One region of the Kitasatospora sp. NPDC058243 genome, then DNA from elsewhere that is predicted to be linked to it. Evidence: riboswitches for the same ligand, from Rfam matches in the RefSeq annotation. Region 1 holds a riboswitch; each other region holds the start of a gene.
The links. Region 1 has a riboswitch for cobalamin ahead of ACFVX9_RS09785 (peptidase). Riboswitches for the same ligand answer to the same signal wherever they lie in the genome.
Positions count from the first base shown of each region.

Region 2: it holds a riboswitch for cobalamin, as region 1 does, so the genes downstream of both, ACFVX9_RS06665 (FecCD family ABC transporter permease) here and ACFVX9_RS09785 (peptidase) in region 1, are expected to answer to the same signal.
Region 3: it holds a riboswitch for cobalamin, as region 1 does, so the genes downstream of both, ACFVX9_RS35245 (ABC transporter substrate-binding protein) here and ACFVX9_RS09785 (peptidase) in region 1, are expected to answer to the same signal.
Region 4: it holds a riboswitch for cobalamin, as region 1 does, so the genes downstream of both, ACFVX9_RS16270 (HoxN/HupN/NixA family nickel/cobalt transporter) here and ACFVX9_RS09785 (peptidase) in region 1, are expected to answer to the same signal.

Region 1 is NZ_JBHVWW010000010.1:30,945-35,899, forward strand. It holds gene ACFVX9_RS09770 (enoyl-CoA hydratase/isomerase family protein) at 1-171, shown strand, start outside; gene mmsB (3-hydroxyisobutyrate dehydrogenase) at 168-1,100, shown strand; gene ACFVX9_RS09780 (enoyl-CoA hydratase) at 1,097-1,873, shown strand; cobalamin riboswitch at 1,941-2,081, shown strand; gene ACFVX9_RS09785 (peptidase) at 2,181-3,254, shown strand; gene ACFVX9_RS09790 (flagellar hook-length control protein FliK) at 3,285-3,764, shown strand; gene ACFVX9_RS09795 (hypothetical protein) at 3,900-4,430, opposite strand.
Region 2 is NZ_JBHVWW010000006.1:73,037-77,991, reverse strand. It holds gene ACFVX9_RS06685 (amino acid ABC transporter ATP-binding protein) at 1-558, shown strand, start outside; gene ACFVX9_RS06680 (CGNR zinc finger domain-containing protein) at 672-1,262, shown strand; gene sodX (nickel-type superoxide dismutase maturation protease) at 1,285-1,740, opposite strand; gene sodN (superoxide dismutase, Ni) at 1,928-2,323, shown strand; cobalamin riboswitch at 2,412-2,551, shown strand; gene ACFVX9_RS06665 (FecCD family ABC transporter permease) at 2,641-3,723, shown strand; gene ACFVX9_RS06660 (ABC transporter ATP-binding protein) at 3,723-4,487, shown strand; gene ACFVX9_RS06655 (ABC transporter substrate-binding protein) at 4,510-4,955, shown strand, end outside.
Region 3 is NZ_JBHVWW010000082.1:23,706-28,660, reverse strand. It holds gene ACFVX9_RS35260 (ferredoxin) at 1-430, opposite strand, end outside; gene ACFVX9_RS35255 (ABC transporter ATP-binding protein) at 427-1,245, opposite strand; gene ACFVX9_RS35250 (FecCD family ABC transporter permease) at 1,242-2,321, opposite strand; gene ACFVX9_RS35245 (ABC transporter substrate-binding protein) at 2,318-3,289, opposite strand; cobalamin riboswitch at 3,384-3,589, opposite strand; gene ACFVX9_RS35240 (hypothetical protein) at 3,709-4,350, opposite strand; gene ACFVX9_RS35235 (type I polyketide synthase) at 4,626-4,955, shown strand, end outside.
Region 4 is NZ_JBHVWW010000020.1:105,037-109,991, forward strand. It holds gene ACFVX9_RS16250 (CobW family GTP-binding protein) at 1-935, opposite strand, end outside; gene rpsN (30S ribosomal protein S14) at 941-1,246, opposite strand; gene rpmB (50S ribosomal protein L28) at 1,246-1,482, opposite strand; gene rpmG (50S ribosomal protein L33) at 1,640-1,804, shown strand; gene ACFVX9_RS16270 (HoxN/HupN/NixA family nickel/cobalt transporter) at 1,952-3,064, opposite strand; cobalamin riboswitch at 3,094-3,308, opposite strand; gene ACFVX9_RS16275 (metalloregulator ArsR/SmtB family transcription factor) at 3,390-3,773, shown strand; gene ACFVX9_RS16280 (DNA-formamidopyrimidine glycosylase family protein) at 3,793-4,602, opposite strand; gene ACFVX9_RS16285 (AAA family ATPase) at 4,683-4,955, opposite strand, start outside.

The DNA.
Region 1 (4,955 bases):
CCGGACCTGGCCGAGGGGATCCGCGCCCAGGTGATCGACAAGGACCGCTCCCCGCGGTGGAACCCGTCGACGCTGAGCGCCGTCGAGCCCGCCACGGTGGCCCGCTACTTCGCCCCGCTCGGCGACCGGGAACTCGGCCTGGCCCCCACCACACCCCTGGAGCGCTGGTGACCCACCGCAACGGATTCAACGGATTCAACGGATCCAACGGAGTCATCGGATTCATCGGACTCGGCAACATGGGCGGCCCGATGGCCGCCAACCTCGCCACGGCCGGACACACCGTGACCGGCTACGACCTGGCGCCCGAGGCACTGCGGCGGGCGTCCCGGACGGAGAACGGCGTCCGTCCGGCGCGGTCCGCGACCGAGGTGGCGCGGGAGGCCGACGTCGTCATCAGCATGCTGCCGGCCGGCCGACACGTGCTGGCCGCCTACGCGGACCTGCTGCCCGCCGCCCGCCCGGGAACGCTCTTCGTCGACTGCTCCACGATCGACGTCGCGGACGCCCGGGCGGCGCACGACCTCGCCGTGCACGCCGGGCACCGGGCCGTGGACGCGCCGGTCTCCGGCGGGGTGGTCGGTGCCACGGCCGCGAGCCTCACCTTCATGGTCGGAGCCGCCGAGCCGGACTTCGAGGCGGCTCGACCGGTGCTGGAGGCGATGGGCCGCAAGGTCGTGCACTGCGGACCCCCCGGTGCGGGGCAGGCCGCGAAGATCTGCAACAACATGATCCTGGGCATCTCGATGATCGCGGTCAGCGAGGCCTTCGTGCTCGGGGAGAGCCTCGGGCTCAGCCACCAGGCCCTCTACGACGTCGCCTCGACCGCCTCCGGCCAGTGCTGGGCGCTCACCACCAACTGCCCCGTCCCCGGACCGGTGCCGACCAGCCCGGCCAACCGCGACTACGCGGCCGGGTTCGCCGCCGCCCTGATGGCCAAGGACCTCGGCCTCGCCGCCGGGGCCGCCGACGCCGCCGGCCTGCCCACCGAACTCGGACGCAGGGCGGCACAGCTGTACGCGGACTTCGCGCAGGCCGACGACGGCGCCGGCCTGGACTTCTCGGCGATCATCACCACCCTGAGGGAGGACGGCAAGTGACCGGCTACGAGACGATCCTGGTCGAGCGCAAGGGCCGGGTGGGGCTGATCACGCTCGACCGGCCCAAGGCGCTCAACGCGCTCAACACCCTCCTGATGAACGAAGTCGTGCAGGCGGCAACGGAGTTCGACCGTGACCCGGAGATCGGCTGCCTGGTCATCACCGGCTCGGAGAAGGCCTTCGCGGCCGGCGCCGACATCAAGGAGATGCAGTCCCTCGACTTCGTCGACGCCTACCTCGGCGACTGGTTCGCCGCCTGGGACCGCTTCGCCGCGCTGCGCAAGCCCGTGGTGGCGGCGGTGGCGGGCTACGCGCTGGGCGGCGGCTGCGAGCTGGCGATGCTGTGCGACATCCTGCTGGCGGCGGACACCGCGAAGTTCGGGCAGCCGGAGATCAAGCTCGGCGTGATCCCGGGCATCGGCGGTTCGCAGCGGCTGACCCGGGCGGTCGGCAAGGCGAAGGCGATGGAACTGTGCCTGACCGGCCGGATGATGGGCGCCGAGGAGGCCGAGCGGGCCGGCCTGGTCTCCCGGATCGTCCCGGCGGACCAGCTGCTGGCCGAGGCCCTGACGGTGGCCGAGACGATCGCGGCGATGTCCACCCCGGCGGCGGTCATGCTCAAGGAGAGCGTCAACCGCTCGTACGAGACCACGCTCGCCGAGGGCGTGCGCTTCGAACGGCGCCTGTTCCACGCCACGTTCGCCACGGCGGACCAGAAGGAGGGCATGGCGGCCTTCGCCGAGAAGCGCCCGCCGGAGTTCCTCAACCGCTGACGGTCCGAGCAGTTCGCGGCGCGATGTGGCGCGATGTGACGCACGAACCCTTGACCGGATCTTTTCCGTATCGCCATGATGGGCCGTCAAGTTGTGACTCCGCCGCTGGGGGAAGTCCGGTTCGAATCCGGCGCTGACCCGCAACGGTAGGCCGCCGACTCCACGTCGGCGGCGAGCCCGAGTACCCGGCGGCGGAGGTGTGTCGTCCCCTCCTCCCGTCGTGGTCTGCGGGCCGGAGCTCCGAGGGCTGCCCGGCTTGTTGCCGCCGCCCTCCGGGCCCCTGCGTGCGGGCCCGGAAAGGCCCACCGTGTCCCCGTTCCGACGCCCCCTGCGCCTCTTCGCGATACCCGCGCTCGCCCTCGCCACCGTCCTCCCGGCGGCCGCTGCCGCCCAGGCCGCGCCTGCCGCCGCGACCTCGTCCTCGACGATCCGCCCCGACGCCGCCGCGGGCGGCTGGCTCGCCCGCCAGCTCGTCGACGGCGACCACTTCGAGTCCGTCTTCAACGGGACCGCCTACCCCGACCAGGGCCTGACCATCGACGCCGTACTGGCCTTCGCCGCCTCGCGCAGCTCCGACCAGGCCGCCGCGAAGGCCACCGCCTGGCTGGCCAAGCCCGAGATCATCAGCGGCTACCTCGGCGACGGCACCACCGAGGCCTACGCCGGGGCGACCGCCAAGCTGCTGCTCGCCGTCGAGGTGCGCGGCGGGAACCCGACGGCCTTCGGCGGCGTCGACCTGCCGGCCCGCCTGCGCTCGCTCCAGACCGCCGAGGGCCGGTTCTCCGACCGCTCGCAGTGGGGCGACTACAGCAACGCCTTCGGCCAGTCCCTGGCCCTGATCGCCCTGCACCGCACGACCGGTGGCGCCCCGGCCGCGGCCGTCGACTTCCTCGCCAACAGCCAGTGCGCGGACGGCGGCTACCCGGTCGCCTTCGGCCAGGCCACCTGCACCAGCGACCCGGACGCCACCGCGCTCGCCGCCCAGGCCCTCGCCGCCACCGGCCGCACCGCCAAGGCCAACGCCGGGCTCGGCTGGCTGACCGCCCACCAGAACGCCGACGGCGGCTTCCCGGCCGCCGGGGCCGCCGCGTCCAACGCCAACACCACCGGCCTCGCCACGCAGGCACTGCTGGCCGGCGGGCGCTTCGGGGCCGGACTCAAGGGCTGGAGCAGCCTGGTCAAGCTCCAGCAGGGTTGCGCCACCGACCCGGCGGTGCGGGGGGCGGTCGCCTACGACGCGACCGGCTTCAACCCGGCCACCGGCGCCCGGGCCACCGCGCAGGCCGTCCTCGGCCTGGCCGGCACCCCGCTGGCCACCCTCTCCGCCGCCGGTGCCCGCCCGGACGCGCCCGTGCCGGCCTGCCCGGCGACCACCCGCTGACCACCCGCTGACCCCGAGAGGAGAGCTCCGATGACCGACACCCCGGCGCCCGCGCGCCCGGCCCGCCGCACCCTCGGCTCGATCGCCGCCGCCGTTGCCCTGACCGCCGGCCTGCTCGGCGTCTCCGCCGTCCAGGCCCCGAAGGCGCAGGCCGCCGCCTGCGACGGCACCACCGGCGTCACCGTCGTGGTCGACTTCACCGCCGTCGGCGGCGGTATCCAGACCGGCTGCGCACCCGGCGACCCCGCCAGCGGCCTGGCCGCGCTGACCGGCGCCGGGTTCGCGTACACCTTCCACCCGCGCTACCCGGGCTTCGTCTGCACCATCAACGCCCTGCCGACGACCTGCACCAACCCCACCGGCAGCGCCTACTGGTCGTACTGGCACGCCCAGCACGGCGGCCCCTGGTCGTACAGCAACCTGGGCGCGGGCAGCTACAACCCGGCACCCGGCGACGTCGAGGGCTGGTCCTTCGGCGCCGGCGCCCAGCCGGGCGTCACCGCGCCCTGACCTCCGGAGACACCCCGGTGCCCCGGCCCCCCCGGAAGGGGGGCCGGGGCACCGGCGGTGCGGGGTTCAGACGGCGCGGGACGTTCGGCGCCGCCGGGCGAGCGAAGGGGCGAATGCCAGGTCGGCGGATCACCGCTACCTGGTCCAGGGCATTTCCGTCGACCCGGTGGGCCGGTACCAGGTGATGCCCCACTCCGCGCCCCAGTCCTTGCCGGTCCAGTCGTAGGCGGGTGTCCAGAGTGGCCGGGCCGGTTGAGGTCCCCACTCCTCCGGGTCCGGGCGCACCAGCAACTCGTCCTCATGGGCGTAGCCGCCGGTGAGTACGGTCGCCACGAACTCCGCGAAGCCGCCGTCGAAACGGTCGAGCGCACCGTCGTCGACGCCACCGAAGTCGCAGAAGACGGCCACCGGCCACTGCTCCGGGTCCGGGCCGTCGGTCAGCCAGCAGCAGTAGTTGTGGTTGCTGTTCATGCCCCAGGGCAGCAGCCCGCCCGGGTCCGGGAACACAGGGGTGCGCTCCTGGTCCCAGAACTCGTCCTCGCCCTCGACCTGCCCCCGGAACTCGGTGTCGCTCTCGAAACGCCACCCCGCCAGGCCGCCCGGCGAACCGGCTCCGTGGGAGCGCTCCGTCGGCGACCGCACACCCCACTCGCCGTTCAGGTTCACCGCACCGTACAGATCGACGAACGCCCGTTATTCCGACGGCAGTTGGACCCCGAGCTCGGCCGGTGCCAGCTCCCACGGCACCCGCGCCGGGGTGTACACCGGCTCGCCCATGATCGCCCGCAGTCGGTCCCATGCCTCGGTCATTACCCGACCCCTCTCCGGCCGCCCGTCGTCAGAAGCTGCACTTTAGGCGACGGCTCCGACAAGCCACTGACCCGACCGGAAGACCGCCGGCTGACGGGCCCCGCTCGATCTCAACGGTCCGAACGGGCGGGCTGGATGATCACTCGTCCGGACGTTTCCAGGACGGCGGTTTGGCTGTTGCGTGATCGTGAACTCGGCTAAGAGGTGGGGGACTTGAGGCGAATTGCCCTGACCGGCAGGGGCGCCGGGACGTGCGAGCGGCCCCGCGCACCGGAGTCGGTGCGCGGGGCCGCTGTGGGGCACCGGGTGGTTCAGCAGTGGGGCAGGCCGGGCACGTCGTGGAACATCGTCGCGCCGTCCCCGCTGCTACCCGGCGTCCAG
Region 2 (4,955 bases), on a different contig from region 1:
GGCTACCAGCAGAAGGGCGACAAGCTCTACGAGCTCAAGGACCGCGAGGTCGCCGTCAAGCGGCGCGACATCGGCATGGTCTTCCAGCGCTTCAACCTGTTCCCGCACATGACGGCCGTCGAGAACGTCATGGAGGCCCCGGTCCAGGTCAAGGGCGAGAGCAAGGCCGCCGCCCGGGAGCGGGCGATGGTCCTGCTGGAGCGGGTCGGCCTCGCCGACAAGGCGAAGAACTACCCCTCCCAGCTCTCCGGCGGCCAGCAGCAGCGCGTCGCGATCGCCCGCGCGCTGGCCATGAAGCCCAAGCTGATGCTGTTCGACGAGCCCACCTCGGCGCTCGACCCCGAACTGGTCGGCGACGTCCTCGACGTCATGCGCGGCCTCGCCGAGGAGGGCATGACCATGGTGGTCGTCACCCACGAGATGGGCTTCGCCCGCGAGGTCGGCGACGCGCTGGTGTTCATGGACGGCGGTGTGGTGGTCGAGTCCGGCAACCCCCGCGAGGTGCTCACCGACCCCCGGCACGAGCGCACCCGCGCCTTCCTCTCCAAGGTGCTGTAGAACCGTACCGACCGGCGCCCGGCAGGCTGCTCCTGCCGGGCGCCGACGTTTTCCCCACCCAGGTAATAGGCTGGACGCAATCAGCCCGTTACCGACCTTTTGGAAGGACCTCCGTGGAGCTCGCCTCGTACGCCGATCTCGCCGTTCGGCTGGTGAACACCGAGGAGCCCGAACGCGGCACCGACACGCTGACGTCCGTGGACGCGGTGCGCGGCCTGTTCTCCGACTCCTCGCGGGCCGCCGCACAGGCCGACGAGTCCGACCTGCCCCGGCTGCGGGCGGTGCGGACCAGGCTGCGCGGGGTCTTCGAGGCCGCCGCCGAGGGCGACGAGATCCGGGGCGTCGACCTGCTGAACAGCCTGCTGATGGAGTACCCGGTCAGCCCGCTGGTCTCCGGGCACGACTACCTGGACGACGCCGGCCGGCCGCGCTGGCACCTGCACCTGGCCGACAACTCGCCGACCGCCACCGCGCACTTCAGCGCGGTCGCCTGCATGGGCCTGGCCGTCCACCTGACCGAGCTGGGCGCCGACCGGCTCGGCATCTGCCAGGCCGCGCCCTGCCGCAACGCCTACCTGGACACCTCGACCAACCGCTCCCGCCGCTACTGCTCGGACCGCTGCGCGACCCGCGCCAACGTCGCCGCGTACCGGGCCCGCAAGCGCCAGGAGGCCGAGGCCGCGGCACTCGGCGCCGCCGGCTAGGTCCCCGGCAGGGCCCAGGGGGTCAGAGCTGCTCCGCCCAGACGCCCAGGCGGCGGGCCAGGCCCGGCACCCGGGCCAGCCGGGTGCTCAGCAGCAGCCGCTCCAGCCGCCGCCCCGGCGCCAGCCAGGCCGGGCGCGGGCGCAGCCTCAGCAGCACCCGGCCGAGCACCAGTTCGTCCGGGACCGGGCCGTAGCTGCGGCTGTCGCTGTCCACCGGCCGGTTGTCGGACAACAGCCACCAGCCCCTCGGACGCCGCTCGGCGGCCCGCTTCACCACCAGCAGGTCCTGCTGGAAGGGGTGCCGGAAGAGCACCACCGCGCCGGGCCGGATCGGCGCGCCGTAGCGCACCAGCAACTGGTCGCCCTCGCGCAGGGTCGGGACCATCGACGGGCCCGCCACGTCGACCAGCCCGAACGGCACCGCGCCGCCGCCCCGCCCCCGGGGTTCCGTGCCCGCCGGTTCCGTGCTCCGCGCCACGACTCCTCCTCCCGGACCGACCGGTCCCAGTCTGCCGTACGGACCGTCACCCCGTTCGATCCGTTCGATGTCCGGATTACCCCGGTTCCGGGTCCGCCTTTTGCCCTAGGCCCACCGCCCGATCGCGAAACCCCGGGGGCGGAAGGGTAATCTCGGGCGCGGGAAGACGATCTAAGGAAGGACTCCCATGTTCTCTCGTCTGTTTGCACCGCGCGCCACCGCCCACGCCCACTGTGACCTGCCCTGCGGCGTGTACGACCCGGCGCAGGCCCGGATCGAGGCCGAGTCGGTCAAGGGCACCCAGGAGAAGTACCAGGCCAACGAGGACCCGGCTTTCCGCACCCGCGCCCTGATCATCAAGGAGCAGCGTGCCGAGGCCGTCAAGCACCACATCTCGGTGCTGTGGAGCGACTACTTCAAGGCCCCGCACTTCGAGAAGTACCCGCAGCTGCACCAGCTGATCAACGACACCCTGAAGGCCGCCTCGGCCGCCAAGGCGTCCACCGACCCCGCCACCGGCCAGGCCCTGCTGGACCTGATCGCCGAGGTCGACAAGATCTTCTGGGAGACCAAGCAGGCCTGAGCCTGACGCGTCGCCACCCGACCGCCCCCGTCCGCGAGCCCGGACGGGGGCGGTCGTGCGTTCACGCCCCACCCGAGCCCGGTAAGGGTTGCCTAGCCTGAGTGGCTGTTATGCTGCCAGGGCGTCCGAGGGGGAAGTCCGGTGTGAATCCGGCGCTGACCCGCAACGGTGAGCACGGCCCCCTGGGCCGCGCCAGCCCGATCGCCCCCGGCCGCTGAACTCCCGACAACTCGCCGTGGACTGCGAGGGGATGGCGCCCGGGCCCGCGCCCGACCGGTGCCGCCCCCGCGCACCCGCGGCCCGAGGCAAGGCGCACCGTGAGCAGCACCGCAGCCGCGGGCAGTGGCGCAACGAGCCCGCCCGCCCGCCGAATACCCGCCCTCCCGCTCGCCGTCGGCCTGGCCGCCGCCCTGCTGCTCTCGCTGCTCTGCGGCGTGGCGCTGGGCGCCTCCGGGATCGGCCTGCCCCGCGTCCTGCGGCTGCTGGCCGCCGGGCTGACGGGCGGACGGCTGGAGGCGGACGAGGCCGCCGCCTACGCGATCGTCTGGGAGATCCGGCTGCCACGTGCCGTGCTGGCCGCCGTGGTCGGCGCCGGGCTGGCCGCCACCGGGGTCGCCGTCCAGGCCCTGGTGCGCAACGCGCTGGCCGACCCGTTCGTGCTCGGCATCTCCTCCGGCGCGGCCGTCGGCGCCAACGCGGTGCTGCTGCTCGGCGCCTTCGCCTCGCTCGGGGTGTGGGCGATCTCGGCCTCCGCGTTCGGCTCCGCGCTGGTCGCCATGGTGCTGGTCTACCTCGCGGCGCGGACGGCCTACGGGCTCACCCCGCTGCGGCTGGTGCTCACCGGCACCGCGCTCTCCTACGGCTTCTCCGCCGTCACCGCGCTGATGGTCTTCGCGGCCGCCCGCGGCGAGGCCGCCAGGGACGCCATGATGTGGCTGCTCGGCAGCCTCGGCGGCGCCACCTGGGGCTCGGTGCCGATCGCCGCCACCACCGTGCTGGCCGGCCTGGCGTACCTGGCCTGCGCCGCCGGCCGGCTGGACGCGCTCGCCATGGGCGACGAGACGGCCGCCTCGCTGGGCGTGGACCCGGACCGGCTGCGCCGCGAGCTGTTCGTGGTGACCGCCGCCGTCACCGGCACGGTGGTGGCCGTCAGCGGGGCGATCGGCTTCGTCGGGCTGATGGTGCCGCACCTGGCCCGGATGCTGGTCGGCGCCGGGCACCGCCGGGTGCTGCTGGTCGCGCCGCTCGCCGGGGCGCTGCTGCTGGTCTGGGTGGACATCGTCTCGCGCACCCTGCTGGCGCCCGCCGAACTGCCGGTCGGGGTGGTCACCGCGGTGCTCGGGGTGCCCTGTTTCCTGCTGCTGATGCGCCGTCGCGGCTATTCCTTCGGAGGCCGCTGATGGATCTCGCCCTGGACTCCGTCTCGGTCGAGCTGGCCGGTGCCCGGCTGGTCCACGACGTCGCCCTGGACGCCGCCGCCGGGCAGGTGGTCGGGCTGATCGGACCGAACGGCAGCGGCAAGTCGACGCTGCTGCGCTGCGTCTACCGGGCGTTGCGGCCGGCCGCCGGGGCCGTCCTGCTGGACGGCACGGACCTGCACGCGCTGACCGCGCGCGAGGCCGCCCGGCGGGTGGCCGCGCTCCCCCAGGAGCACTCCGCCGAGTTCGACTTCACGGTGGCCGAGGTGGTCGCCATGGGCCGGCTGCCGCACCGGCGCGGCCTGGGCGGCCCGGGCGCGGACGACCACGCCCGCTGCACCGAGGCGCTGCGCAAGGTCGGCGCCGAGCAGTTGGCCGGGCGGGGCTTCCTGAGCCTGTCCGGCGGCGAGAAGCAGCGGGTGCTGATCGCCCGCGCGCTGGTCCAGGAGCCCCGGCTGCTGGTGCTGGACGAGCCCACCAACCACCTGGACATCGCCCACCAGTTGGACGTGCTGGCGCTGGTCCGGGAGGCCGGCCCGACGGTGCTCACCGCGCTGCACGACCTCAACCTGGCGGCCGGCCACTGCGACCTGCTGTACGTGCTGCGGGCCGGCCGGATCGTCGCCTCGGGGCCGCCCGCCGAGGTGCTCCGACCCGCCCTGCTGGCCGAGGTGTTCGGCGTCCGGGCCACCCCCGTCCGGCACCCGGTGACCGGCGCCGTCCAACTGCTCTTCGACCGGATCTGACCCACCCCCCGAAGGAACCCCCGTGCGCACCAAGGCCGTTGCCATCACCGCCCTGCTCACCCTCGGGCTCACCGCCTGCGGCGCCGAGATCGCCCCGAGCGGCGACGCCACCGCCGCCTCCGCCCACTACCCGGTGACCGTGGAGAACTGCGGCACCAAGCTCACCTTCCCGCAGAAGCCCGCCCGGACGGTGACCAACGACGTCGGCATCACCGAGCTGATGCTCGCCCTCGGCCTGGCCGACCGGATGGCCGGCTACGTGATGCCCGACGACAAGGGCCGGGTCGACCAAGTCGCCTGGAAGGACGGCTACCAGCAGACCGCGTGGCTCTCCAAGAAGGAGATCACCAAGGAGATCGTGCTGGGCGCCAAGGCCGACCTGGTCTTCGCCGGCTGGCACTACGGCTTCGACGAGGGCCGCGGCTTCACCCCGCAGGCGCTGGGGGACCTCGGCATCGCCTCGTACGT
Region 3 (4,955 bases), on a different contig from region 1:
GGTGGCCGGGGACGTCCTCCCAGGCCGCGGACGTGAGGCCGGGCTCCTCGCCGGTGATGGCCTTCGTCACCGCGGCCACCGCGGGGACCGCGTCCGGTGAGTCGGCGAGGCGGGTCGCGACGAGGAGTTCGGGACGGTGGCCCGCGCGCTCGCGCCACCAGTGCGCCGCGATCCGCCGTAGCCAGGACTGGCCCGGGCCGGAAGCCGCGAGGCGGACGCCGATCACGACCACGGTCTCGGTGCCCGCGTCGGCCAGCCTGGTCAGCTCGGCCGACAGGGAGGGGTCCGCCTGCTGCAGGAAAGCGATCGAGGCCCGGTGCGACGCCGCGGTCCGGAGGAGTTCGTCACGACGGACGGCTTCCCCGATCGACATGCCGACCAGGAGCGTGGCACTGCGGCGGGCGGGTGCGCCCGGGGCGGGGAGGGTCATGGCGATGTCCCTTCGGGGAGCAGTCCGTTCCACCGGATGTGCGGCCTGTCGTGCCGGGGGTGTCGTTCCACGGTCACGTCGACGCCGTAGACGTGCGCGATCGTGGGCGAGGTGAGCACGTCGGAGCTGGGCCCGTGGGCGACCAGCCGGCCGTCGAGCAGGACGGCGACCTCGTCGCAGTAGGCGGCGGCGAGTTCGAGGTCGTGCAGCGCGGCCACCGTGGTGACGCCCAGCCCGCGCACGGCGCCGAGGAAGCCGAGTTGGTGGCGCAGGTCGAGGTGGTTGGTGGGCTCGTCGAGCAGGAGCACGCCGGGCTCCTGCACCAGCGCCCGCGCGAGCTGGACCCGTTGCCGTTCGCCGCCCGACAGCGTCGGCCAGGCCCGGTCGAGCAGGTGTCCGACGTCGGCCGCGGCAACGGCATCGGCGAACACGGACCGCTCGTGGGCGTCGGCGGCGGAGTCCATCGGCACGGGCCAGCGGCTGCGGTACGGCGTGCGTCCGAGCTCGATGACCTGACGGACCGGCAGTGACAACCGGGTGTCCGCCTGCTGCTCCATGAAGGCCACCCGTCGTGCTCGTCGGCGGGCCGTGAGGGCGTGGAGGTCCTCTCCGTCCAGGAGGACGCGCCCCGCGCTCGGCCGGGTCAGTCCGGCGACCGCGCGCAGCAGGGTGGTCTTCCCGGCGCCGTTGGGCCCGAGCAGGCCCGTGATCCGGCCGGGGGCGAACGCGAGCGAGACCGCGTCCAGCAGCGTGGCTCCGCCGATGCGCACGCGGAGCTCCTCCGCGCGCAGCTCGGCGGGCGGCGTCACGGTCACTGCGGTCCCCCCTCGGCCCGCCCCTGGCGCCACAGCAGCCAGGCGAAGAAGGGCGCTCCGAGTCCGGCCGTGATGACGCCGACGGGGATCTCCCGGTCGGGCAGGACCGAGCGCGCCACGATGTCGCTGCCCACCAGGAGGGACGCACCCACCAGTGCCGACACGGGCAGCAGGAGGGCGTGGCGCGGGCCGCAGACCAGTCGGACCACGTGCGGTACGACCAGGCCGAGGAACCCGATGACGCCGGTGTTGGCGACCAGGCACGCGGTCACCAGCGCGGCGGTGGCGACGAGGAGCCAGCGGGTGCGCTCGACGTGGACGCCGAGGGAGCGGGCGGTGGTCTCGCCGAAGGCGAAGGCGTCCAGGTCGCGGGCCGAGGAGGCCAGGACCGTGACGCCGACCAGCGCGACCGCGGTCAGGAAGACGGCGGTGGGCCAGCGCACGCCGGCGACCGAGCCGAGCGTCCACTCCATGACACCGCGCGCCGCGTTGCGGTCCCCGAGGACCAGCACGACGAACGAGGTGTAGGCCCCGCACATCTGCCCCACCGCGATGCCGGCGAGCACGGTCCGGGTGGTCGGTAGCGACCGGGTGCGGGCGCCGGCCAGTGCCAGGACGACGGCGGCGGCGAGCAGGGCACCGGCGAAGGCCGCCGTCGCCACCGCGCCGGTGCCCACGGCGCCGGTCACGCCGACGCCGAGGACGATCACGGTGACCGCGCCTGCGGCGGCTCCGTCGGAGATCCCGAGCAGGAAGGGATCGGCCAGGTCGTTCCCGGTCAGCGTCTGCAGCACCGCGCCGCAGACCGCGAGGCCTGCGCCGGTGGCAGCCGCTCCCAGAACCCGGGGCAGCCGCAACTGCCAGACGATCTGGTCGTCCAGCAGCGTGACGTGCTGGCCGCCCAGCCCGAGACGGCGCGCCACGACATCGATCACCGTCCGGACCGGCTCGGGTTGCGAGCCCACGGCCAGGCCGAGGAGCACGGTGGTCAGCAGCAGGGCCGCACCGATGGCCAGGGCCGCCGTCGCGCGGCCCGGACCGGAGGGCCGCACGACGGGGCGGGGTTCGGTGGTCATGAACCCGGGTGCAGCTGGCCCAGCCCTGCGGACACCCGGGCGGCACCGTCGGCGAGCCGCACGCCGGGAGTCGACTCCGAGAACGGCACCACCACGAAAGCCTTGCGCTGCACGGCGGTGAGCTTGCTCAGCACCGGGTCGTTCTCCAAGTAGTCGATCTTGGACTGGGCGGTGTCCCAGCCAGCGTCCGCGACCACGATGGCGTCCGGGTCCGCCGCGACGACCTTCTCCCAGCTCACGTTCTGCCAGCCACCGGGCAGGTCCCCGAAGACGTTGCGGGCGCCCACGGCATCGAGCACGAGCTGAGGTCCGCCGTGGCCGGCACCGACGAACGGCGACTTGGTGTCCGAGTCGTACCACAGGACCTTCAGACCCTTGCCCGCGGCCGTCGCCGTGAACTGGGCGAGCTGCTGCTCCTGCTGCTGCTGGATCGCGGCGGCCCGCTCCGTGACACCGAAGACCTCGGCGACGTCGTTCAGTTCACCCCACACCGCCTGCCAGGTCGTCGGCGGCACCTGGCTCTTGTCCGAGCAGCCGAACGGGGACAGGTACGACGGGATGCCCTGGCCGCGCAGCTCGTCCCGGCTGCCCGCGACCTTGTCGGTGAACGCGCTGGAGTAGGAGGCGTACAGGAAGTCGGGACGGGCCGCGAGGAGCTTCTCCTTCGTCGGGTAGTCCTTGGAGAGCACCGGGACGGAGTCGTAGGCCGCCTTCCACTTCTCCGGGACGGAATCGTCGAGGTAGGCGGTACCGGCCATGCGGGACTGCAGGCCGAGGGACAGGGCCACCTCGGTGGCACCCTCGTTGAGCGTCACCAGCCGGGCGGGCGGCGCGCCGACCGTCACGGTCGTCCCGCAGTTGTCCACGCTCACCGGCGCGGCACTTCCGGCCGCCCCGCCGGACGTGGCGGGCGCGGGGGCGCCGGTGCAAGCCCCGAGCGCGCCGGTGAACAGGACGGCCGCGACCACCCGGCCGACACGTATCGGACCTGTGGGACGAACGGAACATATCGATCGAAACGGATACAGCAGACCGCTGGGCACGTGTTCTCCAAAACCCTCGTGGAACATGTCGCGCCGTGGCCGGTCTCCTGGCTTCCGCATCAACACGCCGCAGCCGACCTTCCCGGACGGCTCTTCCAGCCCGCCCAGTGGCCCTGACCGCTGGAAAAGCCGGTCAGCGAGGGCCGCGGAACTCCGCGGCAACAGTGGCGAGGGCCGCACCGGACTCAGACCGGTTTCCCGTACACCACGGCGATGGCAAGGTATCAGGCGTGGTCAGGTCGGTGCTGACCGGCTCAAGGACGCCCACCGGCCACGCGAAGCGCCGGCAGCGGCAGCGCCTTGACGGAGGTGTGTGTTCGGCCTGCCGGCTTTCCAGCGCGCTGTCACGCAGTGGCGGTGGCAGCTTCGGTGGCTCCGCCAGTTGAGGGTGACTGGAGGGAGCAGGCCGAGATCCGGACCGCGAGCTCCTCGTAGTCGACGGGTTCGCCACACAGCCGGCGTACGGAAGCAAGGCCCAGGCTGGCCTGTCCGGTGGCCTCCACGAGAGCACGGGAAGCAACGTAGAAGCGCCACTGGCCGATGTCGAGCGGGTCGTAGTCGGCGTGGGTGAGCGCGATATGGAGGGCGAAGACGTAGACATCCGCGTTGTAGGACTGCTCTGCGGCGTCACCGTCCTCGGGAGTCCAGGTGCGTCCGCGCAGCCGGGAGAAGCGAATCTCCGACAGCTGACGCTGCCCCCAGGCTTGGAGGTAGGCGCTGGTCTTGACCTCGATCCTGAGCCCGTCAGGCGTCAGGACATCGAAGCTGTCCCATTCCATGTTGCGTGCCACAGCGCCGACGGCGCGGTGGACCAGGAATTCCGCGAGCAGGCCCCGGGTGGTGTTGGTTCGCAAGTCGGGCATCGCGTAGCGCCAGAAGTCCAGCACCGTCCCGGCATCGGTGCCGCGGAAGGCCTCGTTGCCGTCGAGCGGCGCCAGTTCGGCCGGGGTGTGCCAGGCGTTGGGGGCGGCGGAGTCGGAGAGCATTCCCCCAGCCTGACACGGGCGCCGGACGGGGAGGGCGGTATCGGGGGCAGCGCTCAAAGTCCACGGCGCTGTGCCCTCGCGCCCTCCCGGGCTGGAGAGCTGCTGTTTCCGCAGGTCAGAGGCCTGATTGCTGCCTCGAAGTGCCGCGGTTCCTCGGCGGCCGCAAGCGCAGCTGCGGCGAGTCCGCAGGACTCGGTCTGTGCCCGCGTGTTACTGGGTACGGAGGGGATCGACGGGGGAGTGGGTCGCGAGTGGCGAGAGGTCGGAGCCGGGGCGTGAGTGGTGAACTGCGGTATGACGATCTGGTGCGGCCGCTGCCGGAGTTGCTGAAGAGGCACACCGAACGGTCGGCGGAGCGGGTCGCGTTCCACGACTTCTCGCGCGGCGTCAGCTACGCCGAGTTGGAGCGGCGGACCGGGCGGTTGGCCGGGTCGCTCGTGCGGGCGGGGGTCCGGCGCGGGGATCGGGTGGCGCTCTGCCTGGGCAACTGCGTGGAGCTGGTGGAGGGTTGCCTCGCCGTGCTGCGGGCGGGGGCGGTCGGTGTCCTGCTCAACCCCCGCTCCTCCGACGACGAACTCGACTACTACCTGCGGGACAGCGGCGCC
Region 4 (4,955 bases), on a different contig from region 1:
GCGTCGGGCAGGGAGGTGAGCCAGGGCCCGCACTCCTCGACCGCGAGGTTGGCCCCGGCGGCGTCCCAGGCGAGCATCAGGTCGGGCCGGTTGGCCAGCCAGAAGCGGCCGCGGCTGCGCTGGGCGGCGGGGACGAGCAGTTCCAGCGCCCGGTGCAGCCGCTCGGGGTGCAGCGGGCGGCGGCGCTCCCAGACCAGCGTGGTGACGCCGGCCTCGTCGCTCTCCTGCGGGAGCAGCGCGATCGCCGGGTTGACCCGGTCGCGGGCGGCGGCGACGTCGAAGCCGCCGAGGGCGGCCCGGGTGAGCGCGCCGGTGCCGAGCCGGACGACCCGGGCGGTGGGGTGGAGCTGGCGGAGCAGCGCGAGCCCGGGCGTGTGCGCCGTCGCGCGCGGGACGGCGAGGGTGGTGGCGTACTCGACCTGGTGGGCGAGCGCCTCCGCGCGGGTCCGCTGGTCCTGGCGGGCGGTGTGCTCGCCGTGGTCCACCAGGTCGTCGGAGACGGAGAGTTCGCCGATCAGCCGGTCCGGGTCGACGGCCGTGACCACGCCCGCGAGTTCGACGGCGTCCTCCAGGTGGCGGCCGTCCGCCTCTCCCCCGGCGATCACCTCGACGGCCGGGTGCGGGTCGCTGCCGCCCCACAGTTCGACGATCGCGAGTCCGTACCGGCCTTCGTCGGCGATCCGCAGCAGTCGCGGCAGCAGGTCCTCGCGCAGGGCGCAGCAGGGGCAGTCGTTCACCAGCGGGACGTCGGCGGCGTCGAACCCGCCTCCCGCGTCGCGCAGTTCGCGGTGGACGACGCCCTGCGAGGCCTCCCGCAGGTCGTGGTGGAGGACCACCGCGTCCACCGCGGCCGCGGCCAACTCCCGGACGGTGGCGCGGCGTTCGGCGGCGTGCAGGCCGGCGACGACCACCACGGGCAGCTTGATCCCGTCCACGCCGCTCACCAGCTGGCCTTGCGGACGCCGGGCAGGTGGCCGGCGTGGGCGTGGACGCGGAGGTTGACCCGGGAGAGGCCGAAGGCGCGCAGGTAGCCGCGGGGGCGGCCGTCGACGGCGTCGCGGTTGCGGATCCGGGTGGCGCTGGCGTCGCGGGGCTGGCGGGCGAGTTCGGCCTGGGCGGCGGCGCGTTCGGCGGGGGCGGTGCCGGGGTGGGCGATGATCCGCTTGAGCTCGGCGCGGCGCTCGGCGTACCGGGCCACGACGGCGCGGCGCTGCTCGTTCTTGGCGATCTTGCTCTGCTTGGCCATCAGACCTTCCCCCCTCGGGCGCGGATGCGGGCGACGGCGGCCTCGATGCCGATCGTGTCGATGGTGCGGATGCCCTTGGCGCTGAGGGTGAGCCGGACGTACCGGCCCTCGCCGGGCAGCCAGTAGCGCTTGTGCTGGATGTTGGGGTCGAAGCGGCGGCGGGTGCGGCGGTGCGAGTGCGAGATCGCGTTGCCGAATCCGGGCTTGCGGCCGGTGAGTTGGCAGTGGGCGGACATGGGTGCTCCCTGACGTCCGGGAATGGGCAGGACGGAGCTCACGTTACACCAGATGAAAATGACTTCCATTTCGGTGTACGGTTTCGCCCCAGCCCCGAACACCCCGCCAACCCGCCAACCCGCCAACCCGCCAACCCGCCAACCCGGGAGGACACCCATGGCCCGTAGTGAACTGCGCCCCGTCATCAAGCTCCGCTCCACCGCCGGCACCGGCTACACGTACGTGACCCGCAAGAACCGCCGCAACGACCCGGACCGGATGGTCCTGCGCAAGTACGACCCGGTCGCGCGCCGGCACGTCGACTTCCGCGAAGAGCGCTGAACCCCGCCCGCCCGAACTGAACCCCGCACCGACGGAACGCCGACCGGCAGCGACCCGTACCGCCCCGCAGCGACGAAACGGCGCCTCCCCCGGGATCCCAGGGGAGGCGCCGTCGCTGCTCGCAGCCGTCGCCGCTCGCAGCCGTCACTACTCGGCGGCCACCCAGCGCTTCTCCACCCGGGCCAGCTTCCAGTAGGCGATCGCCGCGGCCCAGACCACCACGAACAGCCCGGCGATCGCGTAGCCGACGTTGTCCAGCGAGATGCCCGCGATCCAGCCGGTGACCGGGTCGGTCAGATCGAGCTTCTCGTGCAGCACGCCGACCAGCTCGATGGTGCCGATGACGAAGGCCACCGCGATCGACAGCCCGGTGATCGTCAGGTTGTAGTAGACCTTCCGGACCGGGTTGGCGAAGGCCCACTGGTACGCGAAGTTCATGAACGTCCCGTCCAGGGTGTCGAACAGGCTCATCCCGGCCGCGAACAGCAGCGGCAGGCAGACGATCGCGTACCAGGGCAACCCGGCCGCCGCGCCCGACCCGGCCATCACCATCAGGGTGACCTCGGTCGCGGTGTCGAAGCCCAGCCCCAGCACCATGCCCACCGGGAACATCTGCCCGGGCCGGGTGATCGAGCGGGTCGCCCGGTTCAGCACCCGGGCCATGAAGCCCCGCGAGTTGAGGTGCTCCTCCAGCTGCGCCTCGTCGTACGACCCGGCCCGCATCGCCCGGAACACCTTGAGGATGCCGAGCAGCGCGGCCAGGTTGAGCGCGCCGATCAGGTAGAGGAACGCGCCGGAGGCCGTCGTGCCGACCATCCCGAGCCACTTGTGGGTGGTCGAGTCGTCGTCCATCAGCGTGCTGGCCAGCTGCGCGCCGCCCGCCACCAGGGCGGCCATCAGCACCACCATCGAGGAGTGCCCGAGGGCGAACCAGAAGCCGACCGAGACCGGCCGCTTGCCGTCCGCCATCAGCTTGCGGGTGGTGTTGTCGATCACCGCGATGTGGTCGGCGTCGAAGGCGTGCCGCATGCCGAGGGTGTACGCGGTGATCCCCAGGCCCACGCCGAAGACCTGGGTGCCGACCGCGTAGTTGTGGGGCGCGACCAGGAAGATGAGCGTCCCGAACGCCACCACGTGCATGGCCAGGATCACCCCCATCAGCCCGGCCGTGCGAACGGTGTCCTCGCGCTTCCAGCGGAACGTGGGCAGCACGGACGGTGTCGCCGGCGCCTCGGCGGCGGCGGTTTCGGGCAGGGTCATTCGGGTCACGCTCCAGCACCTCGTGGAAACACTTCGTGAGATGCCGTGGCCGGTCTCCTGGCTTACGGGGGTCCCGTACCCGCCTTCCCAGGTGCGCGAGGCTCCCAGTGGCGTCGTGGGTACGGACGTCTCTCCATCGTCGACGATCACGATGGCCCGATCACAGTGGCGAGGGCCGCTCCGGACTGGGACCCCTGAGGATCCGTCACCGGTCTTCCCGAGCACCACGGCGGGGAACACCGTAGGGGTCAGGACCCACCCTTGCAAGGCTGCGCACCTGCGCAGGTGTCCAGGATCACAGGCCCCCTCCTGCAACAATGTGCGCATGCATCTCGTACCGGCCGACCGCGCGGGCCACCGCACCATCGACGGACACCGGGTCTGCGAGGCCATCGCCGCGATCGGCGACCCCGCGCACGTCCGCACCTGGGCCGAGCGGTTCTCCCTGCTCGCCGACCCCGGGCGGCTCGCCCTCCTGCTCGCCCTCCACCGGGCCGGCCCGCTCGCCGTCTCCGACCTCGCCGTCGCCACCGGCATGCGCGACCCCGCCGTGTCCCAGGCCCTGCGGCTGCTCCGCACCGCGGGCGTGGTCACCGGGGACAAGGACGGGCGGGTCGTGCGCTACCGGCTCGTGGACGAGGCCATGCGCCCCCTCCTCGACGCGTGCGCCGCCGCCGAACACCACGAGCCCACCGCGGCCGTCGGCTGACCGACTGGACAGTGCCTGGTCAGGCCGCCTGGCAGGCGGGGCACCAGAAGAGGTTGCGCGCGGCGTGCTGCTCCGTCCGGACGTCGGTGCCGCAGACCAGGCAGGGCATCGCGGCCCGCCGGTAGACGTACACCTCGCCGCCGTGGTCGTCGACGCGCGGCGGGCGGCCCATCGCCTCGGGGGTGTGCTCGGGGCGGACGGTGTCGATCCGGCCCGCGCCGACGCCCTCGTGCATCAGGGCGACCAGGTCGGCCCAGATCGCGTCCCACTCGCCCCGGGTGAGGTCGCGGCCGGCGCGGTGCGGGTTGATCCCGTGGCGGAACAGCACCTCGGCCCGGTAGACGTTGCCCACCCCGGCCAGCACCTTCTGGTCCATCAGCAGCGCGGCGACGGTCGTCCGGCTGGCCGATATCCGGCGCCAGGCGGCCTGCGGGTCGGCGTCGGCGCGCAGCGGGTCGGGGCCCAGCCGGGCGGCGACGGCGGCCTTCTCCGCGCCGGTGACCAGCGCGCAGGTGTTGGGGCCGCGCAGGTCGGCGTAGCCGTCGTCGTTGGCCAGCCGCAGCCGGACCAGGCCGACCGGCTCGGGCGCGGGCCCGGTGCCGAAGGCGAAGCCGCCGTAGAGGCCGAGGTGGACGTGCACCCAGCCGCCCTCCTCGAAGCCGAGGAACAGGTGCTTGCCGACGGCTTCGGCCGCGGTGAGCAGCTGCCCGTCGATGGCCTTGGCCTCGTCGGCGAACCGGCCCTGCGGGCTGGACACCTCGACCGGGCGGCCGCCGAAGGCCTTCCGGTTCTCGGCGGCGAGGCGGTGGATGATGTGGCCTTCCGGCACGGGCGTCAGCTCCCCCGGGGTGGTTCGACAGGACCTGCACATCATCGCAGTCGGCGCCGACAGCACCGGATCGTCGCAGGTCAGCGGACCGGCATGCCCATCAGCCGGGCCAGGATGACGCGGTCCAGCTCGGCGGCGGTGCCGGCCACGTCCAGGTACGAGTTGTCGATGATCGGCAGCCCGGAGTTGTACCAGCCGGCCATCCGGCCGTGGATCCGCGCCACCTCCTCGTCACCGAGCCGCCGGGTGCCGCCGCGCCGGGCGTTGCGGTGCAGCACGGAGTCCAGGCTGGGCAGCAGCACGACCGGGATCATGCCGGGGCCGATGTGCCGCTTCCAGCCGCCGAGGCCGAT